Regions from separate parts of the Pseudoalteromonas sp. A22 genome, predicted to be linked through region 3. Evidence: predicted binding sites of a transcription regulator. Region 3 holds the regulator's gene; each other region holds the start of a gene.
The links. Region 3 encodes FliA, which starts transcription of late flagellar genes. Its sites were predicted from a motif close to CTAAAGNTNNNNNNNNNNNNGCCGATA; they were not measured.
Positions count from the first base shown of each region.

Region 1: a site for FliA is predicted at 831-857, ahead of GSF04_RS11970 (VC2046/SO_2500 family protein). Genes of this name have one in related genera too.
Region 2: a site for FliA is predicted at 1,147-1,173, ahead of pomA (flagellar motor protein PomA). Genes of this name have one in related genera too.

Region 1 is NZ_CP047238.1:1,597,950-1,600,214, forward strand. It holds gene GSF04_RS11945 (DUF2938 domain-containing protein) at 1-347, shown strand, start outside; tRNA gene GSF04_RS11950 (tRNA-Tyr) at 365-449, opposite strand; tRNA gene GSF04_RS11955 (tRNA-Tyr) at 476-560, opposite strand; tRNA gene GSF04_RS11960 (tRNA-Tyr) at 590-674, opposite strand; tRNA gene GSF04_RS11965 (tRNA-Tyr) at 695-779, opposite strand; gene GSF04_RS11970 (VC2046/SO_2500 family protein) at 892-1,413, shown strand; gene GSF04_RS11975 (YchJ family protein) at 1,775-2,251, opposite strand.
Region 2 is NZ_CP047238.1:3,044,315-3,046,579, reverse strand. It holds gene ispA ((2E,6E)-farnesyl diphosphate synthase) at 1-755, opposite strand, end outside; gene xseB (exodeoxyribonuclease VII small subunit) at 755-994, opposite strand; gene pomA (flagellar motor protein PomA) at 1,229-1,996, shown strand; gene GSF04_RS18595 (flagellar motor protein MotB) at 1,999-2,265, shown strand, end outside.
Region 3 is NZ_CP047238.1:1,416,629-1,418,893, forward strand. It holds gene flhF (flagellar biosynthesis protein FlhF) at 1-49, shown strand, start outside; gene GSF04_RS11165 (MinD/ParA family protein) at 42-902, shown strand; gene GSF04_RS11170 (RNA polymerase sigma factor FliA) at 905-1,639, shown strand; gene cheY (chemotaxis response regulator CheY) at 1,682-2,065, shown strand; gene GSF04_RS11180 (protein phosphatase CheZ) at 2,085-2,265, shown strand, end outside.

The sequences.
Region 1 (2,265 bases), 180 kb from region 3:
GTCAAGGTCAGCTTACGCATCAAGGTATCGGGCGTAGTAAACCAATATTTGGTGAACGTGTCATTGGCTGGGGCGTGCATTATCTCATTGGGATTGTATTCGCCTTGGTGTTACTACTGAGCGTGGGCAAGCCTTGGTTGACTGAGCCTAGCCTTTTCATTGCGTTAGTTTTTGGCTTAATAACGTGTGTTTTTCCATTTTTTATTATGCAACCCTGTTTTGGTGCAGGGGTAGCAGCATCTAAATTACCAGAGCCGAATAAGGCAAGGGTAAAAAGTATGGCAGCACATTTGATTTTTGGCTTTGGATTGTTTTTAAGCTCGTTTATATATGTAAGCTTATTGTGAGAGCAAGCAATAGAAGGTGGTGGAGGGAGCTGGATTCGAACCAGCGAAGGCTGAGCCGTCAGATTTACAGTCTGATCCCTTTGGCCGCTCGGGAACCCCTCCATCATTTGGAGCGTTTACTTTAAAAGTGGTGGAGGGAGCTGGATTCGAACCAGCGAAGGCTGAGCCGTCAGATTTACAGTCTGATCCCTTTGGCCGCTCGGGAACCCCTCCATACATTTTAAAGCGTTACAATTTGAAAGTGGTGGAGGGAGCTGGATTCGAACCAGCGAAGGCTGAGCCGTCAGATTTACAGTCTGATCCCTTTGGCCGCTCGGGAACCCCTCCGAAATTGTAACTGTTGTTTATGGTGGAGGGAGCTGGATTCGAACCAGCGAAGGCTGAGCCGTCAGATTTACAGTCTGATCCCTTTGGCCGCTCGGGAACCCCTCCTAAACAACGGCGGTGATAATAACAAAGTTTTTTTCGAAGTAAAGAAAACTACTAAAGTTTTTCGGAAAAAGGCCGATAAATTCATAATTAGCAAAATAATCGGTTGGAATACATGCAAATTGATGGCGTTTTAATCAGTGAGTCGCAATTAGGATCCGCATTGAACATTAGTGTTCATGAGACGCGCTCTGCCGATTTTGCCATGCTGTTATCTATGCTATCAACCGATGCATTAGATTTTAGCCAATTTCACCTACCAAAATCTGAAGCTGCCGCAAAAGATAACTCAGAAGAAACACTAAAAAAGCAATTTGAAATAGGTCCACAAAAGCCGCTTGCGCCAAAAGAGTACAATATGCTTATTGGTCAGCATAACGCGCAGCTGGTATCTATGGGGGCGATGGCAACCTTGCGATTGCAAGAAAATTTAAATCCAGAACCTTTTGCCGCACGAAATGATAAAAAGCATATTCCACTCGAAGTCGTAGAAAATTTGGAACCAGCGGTTAAAAGACGTTTGGCGAGCGCGCAAGGTAAACAGGCCTTAGTTGCTGATAAGGCAATGGATGCGGCTGGTTTTTATGATCAAATTGCAACGGGTGATATGCAGAGTATGTTACGCGCGACGGCGTAACAACATTAGCTGCTTTTACTCCTTCAAAATTGAGCAAATTTAAGACAAACGGGTATTAAAACTTGTCATTTCACAGCTGTTTGCTTCGTTACTAGACTGACATAAAACGCCATGCTTATCGTGCCTCATGTTTAATACCAATTGAATTAATTCTCTAATCAATTTGAAGGGTGAAATAGCATATTAGCTTCGTTAAAAATTTCTCATTTAGAACAACTAAATAGCAAAATGTTTGCCTTGCTACTAAAGCTATTTCCCCGCTTCAAAATAGATCATTTACTTAATACAACTGGTATAAGCTAAACGGCCTTTAATCATCCTTAGCTTGCTTCAAGCTTTTTTATTGCTTTGTATCTAATCTCTAATTCAGGTTATTTTTGGTACCGTGGCACTTTTTGTACTTTTTGTCACTGCCGCACGGACAGAGGTCATTTCTGCCTACTTTGGTTGTAGGTGTATCGTACAATTCACCATCTAAGTAATACCATCTGCCTGCTTCGGTAATAAAATTTGACCGCTCATGGAGTATATAGTGTGTGTTTTCTGCGATATAGTGCGCCTTAAACTCAACGATCCCCTGAGTAGCTTCTACTACTTCTTCTAGCACTTCCAATTTTATAAAGTGTGCATAATTAGCAAATGCAGCAATATCGTCGATATTGTTTTGTGATTGTTTAGCCTGGGCGTAGGTGTCATGAATATACTTTGCATCTTTTAAGCAGTATGCAGTATAGCGAGAGCGCATGAGTATTTGTGGACGCTCTGCGAATTTTTGTCCCTTAAGGTACGGCTCACAACATTGCGAATAGGGAAGGGATGAATTGCAATAACAAGACATAAAAACTTCAGTTT
Region 2 (2,265 bases), 1.6 Mb from region 3:
GTAGACTTATTATGTTCTATGTCAGAGCCTTGTGGCTTACCAAGCACTGCCGTGTCACCTTCTACATCAAGAATGTCATCTCTGACTTGGAATGCAAGGCCTATTGCACGACCATAAGTGCGTATTGCATTACATGCTTGCTCGGTAACTAGCTCTGGGTTGCCGCATAAGATCCCAAGCTCTACAGCACAGCTTAGCAGTGCACCTGTTTTTAGCTTATGAATACGTTCTAGTTCGTCTATGGAAATTGAACGATTAGTAGCAGCTATATCAAGTGCTTGGCCACCAACCATGCCTTGTAGACCCGATGCTTTAGCTAGCGCGGAAATCATTTTTATTTGCGCATGGTGGCTTACTGCGAATTGATGCTCACTTAACAGCTCAAACGCCAGAGTTTGTAAGGCATCGCCAGCTAAGATAGCTGCCGCTTCATCGAATTGAATATGGCAGGTTGGACGGCCGCGCCTAAGTTCATCATCATCCATCGCGGGTAAATCATCGTGCACCAACGAATAGCTATGAACACACTCTATTGCTGCAGCGGCCTTGTCTAAGTCTTCTGGAGCCGCACCAAACAATTCACCAGTGCAGTACACCAAAAACGGTCGCAAGCGTTTACCACCATTTTCTATACTGTAGCGCGTTGCGGCTTTGATATTTTCTTCAGTATCAAGCACATTATCAAAATAGTGTAAAACGGTGGTTTCTACACGAGTCTTAGCAGACAGGAGTTTTTCTTGTAATTTTGCTGACATTAGGCTTCGTTTTCAAATGGCTGTAATTGCGCGTGCTCATCTTCGCCCATTAAAATAGCGACCTGCTGCTCAGCTTGCTGAAGTTTTTGGTTTGAAGCTTTTGCGAGCTTTATCCCACGCTCAAATTGTTTAAGTGCTTGATCCAGAGGTAAGCTACCATTTTCCATGTCTGCAACGATTTGTTCTAATTCTTGCATGGCCTCTTCAAAGCTCAAGTTATCAGGTTTTTTTACCGCCATATGTCACACTGACCCGTAAAGTAAAAGTGTGGCAATTTTAGGGGGATTGCGCGCCAAGGTCAAAAAAACCAGAGACTTTTTGATCTGACGGAGTATCGGCATTACAAGATCTGCTATAAACTCGCATTTTAAACACTTTTTAATATAATAGTGTTAAGTTGTAGAGAAACTTGCCGATAACTCAAACAATAATAACTGCGTGATTTATCACAAATAACTTCCCTCGGAGGACATGTGGATTTAGCAACGGTAATAGGGATCCTGGGTGCCATAGGTTTGATTGTAATGTCGATGGTACTAAGTAGTGATGGCCAGATCGCTATGTTCTATAACACGCCTTCCGTCGTTATCGTATTTGGTGGTTCAATTTTTATCGTATTGTCTAACTTTACGCTTGGACAATTTTTCGGCATTGGTAAAGTGGCCGGCAAGGCCTTCATGTTTAAGATTGAAACCCCTGAAGAGCTGATTGAAAAAGCCGTTGAGCTTGCTGATTCTGCGCGTAAAGGTGGTTTCTTAGCGTTAGAAGAAGCCGAAATTCCCAACCAGTTTATGCGTAAAGGCGTTGATATGTTAGTCGACGGCCATGACGCTGATGTTGTACGTGCCACACTGCAAAAAGACATTTCCCTAACGTCTTCAAGACATGAACTAGGCGCGGGTTTATTTAAATCCCTCGCGGATATTGCGCCTGCGATGGGGATGATCGGAACGCTCATCGGCTTGGTAGCTATGTTGTCTAACATGGACGACCCAAAAGCAATCGGGCCAGCCATGGCTGTTGCACTTTTAACAACTTTGTATGGTGCGTTTTTAGCTAACGTGGTTGCGATCCCTATTCAGGTTAAGCTTGAGCTTCGTAAAGATGAAGAAGAGCGAAATCAGCGGCTCATCTTAGATGCTGTCTTAGGCATTCAGGATGGCCAAAACCCGAAAGTTATTGAAGGCATTTTGAAAAATTATTTGCCTGAATCTAAACGTGGCGCTGAGGCTGAGGAATAACCATGTCAGATGAGAAAGAATGTAAATGTCCTCCTCCAGGTCTTCCCGCCTGGATGGGGACATTTGCTGATCTGATGTCATTACTGATGTGCTTCTTTGTACTGCTACTGGCATTTTCTGAAATGGACGTGCTGAAGTTTAAGCAAATTGCCGGGTCGATGAAATTTGCTTTTGGTGTGCAAAACAAAATTGAAGTAAAGGATATCCCAAAAGGTACCAGTGTTATCGCGATGGAATTTACTCCTGGTAAGCCAGAGCCAACACCAATT
Region 3 (2,265 bases):
CTCTCGACGTGTACCTGTAGCGTCAGAGTCAGTAGGAATGTATGATTAACACAGTTTTAGATCAAGCAAGTGGCCTGCGTAGAATGAGTCAAAATAGCAACCAGGGTGTAAAAGTAATAGCCGTGACCGGTGGAAAAGGTGGGGTGGGTAAAACCAACGTCTCGCTCAATACTGCCATCGCTATGGGCCAACAAGGACAGCGAGTTCTCGTTTTAGATGCGGACTTGGGCTTGGCAAACTGTGATGTGATGTTAGGTCTAAGGGTAGAAAAAAATCTGTCGCACGTGTTGTCGGGTGAATGTGAACTAGATGAGATTCTCGTAGAAGGTCCCGCTGGAATTAAAATTGTACCGGCGACGTCAGGCTCTCAAAGTATGGTAGAGCTGACTCCCGCAGAGCATGCAGGACTTATTCGTGCATTTAGCGAGCTTAACACGCAATTTGATGTCTTAATTGTTGATACCGCAGCCGGTATCTCAGATATGGTTCTGAGCTTCTCTCGAGCTGCACAAGATGTGATGGTTGTGGTGTGTGATGAACCGACTTCCATTACAGATGCTTACGCGTTGATCAAAGTTTTGAGCAGAGAGCATGGTGTCTATCGTTTTAAAATTGTTGCCAACATGGTCCGCAGTATGCGTGAAGGGCAAGAATTATTTGCTAAACTTTCAAAAGTTACAGACCGTTTTCTTGATGTAGCACTGGAATTAGTGGCCACCGTACCGTTTGACGAAAACATGCGTAAATCTTCTCGCAGACAAAGAGCTATCGTGGATTTATTTCCGAGTTCCCCTGCGGCGATTGCGATTAAGGGACTTGCTGCTAAGGCAGTTAAATGGCCAATTCCGCATCAACCTTCCGGTCATCTAGAATTTTTCATTGAACAACTTGTAAACGGGTGATTATGGCTTCTCCGGTCAATAGAGCTGCGGGATATCAAACTTCAGACCACATTCATAAGGTGGTTGAACGGCATGCTCCACTTGTCAAAAAAGTGGCGTGCCACCTGATTGCTCGACTTCCGGCAAGTGTGCAACTCGACGATCTGATCCAGTCAGGTATGATTGGATTGATTGAAGCATCTAAAAATTTCGATGCAACTAAAGGCGCTAGTTTCGAGACCTTTGCCGGGATCCGTATTCGAGGCGCAATGCTGGATGAAATCCGTCGTGGTGATTGGGCGCCTCGTTCTGTTCACAAAAATAGCAGAATGGTTGCAGAAGCTATCTCCGAGTTAGAATCTCTCCTTGGTCGAGAACCAAAAGACACTGAAATCGCTGAAAAACTTGATATATCTCTAGATGAGTACCATCATATTTTACATGATGTAAATGCAAGTAAAGTCATCGGTATTGAGGATCTTGGGGTTGATGAAGACGTGATAACCCCAGCAAACAGCGATTTTGCGCTAGACAAACCGTTTAATAACGTTAAAAATGAACGTTTTAACGAGTCTTTAGTAAATGCTATCAAAGCGTTACCCGAAAGGGATGCTCTGGTTTTATCACTTTACTATAACGACGAAATGAATTTAAAAGAGATTGGTGCCATCCTTGATGTCAGTGAATCTCGAGTAAGCCAAATTCACGGTCAGGCAATGATAAAGCTTAAAGCTAAAATCAATGACTGGATAAATTAGAGTACATAAAATAGTTGGGTTCGAACCTCACTGGAGGAAGTTTTGGATAAGAACATGAAGATTCTCGTGGTTGATGATTTCTCTACTATGAGAAGAATAATCAAAAACCTATTAAGAGATTTAGGCTTTACCAATGTTCAAGAAGCTGATGATGGTAGTACAGCACTTCCGATGCTACAAAATCAGGAGTTTGACTTTGTAGTAACTGATTGGAATATGCCGGGCATGCAAGGTATTGATTTGCTTCGTGCAATACGCGCAGATGAAAAGCTTAAGCACATTCCAGTGTTGATGGTTACCGCAGAAGCGAAAAAAGAACAAATTGTTGCAGCAGCGCAAGCTGGGGTGAACGGATATATTGTTAAACCGTTTACTGCAGGTACGCTCAAAACTAAGCTTGAAAAAGTATTTGAGCGACTAGGCTAACAGCAAGGGGATATGGCCTATGTCTGTAAATGCTGCGCCTCAAATTACACTTGAACAAGCTAAGCAACTTGTTGAGCTTCTAGAACAAGGTGAACAAGAAAAAGCTGACCAGCTGATTTTAGAAGCTGCTAACAAAGAGCAATCGGAGTTATTTGCAGAAGTCGGAAAGCTGACTCGCCAATTACACGAGTCCTTGAAGA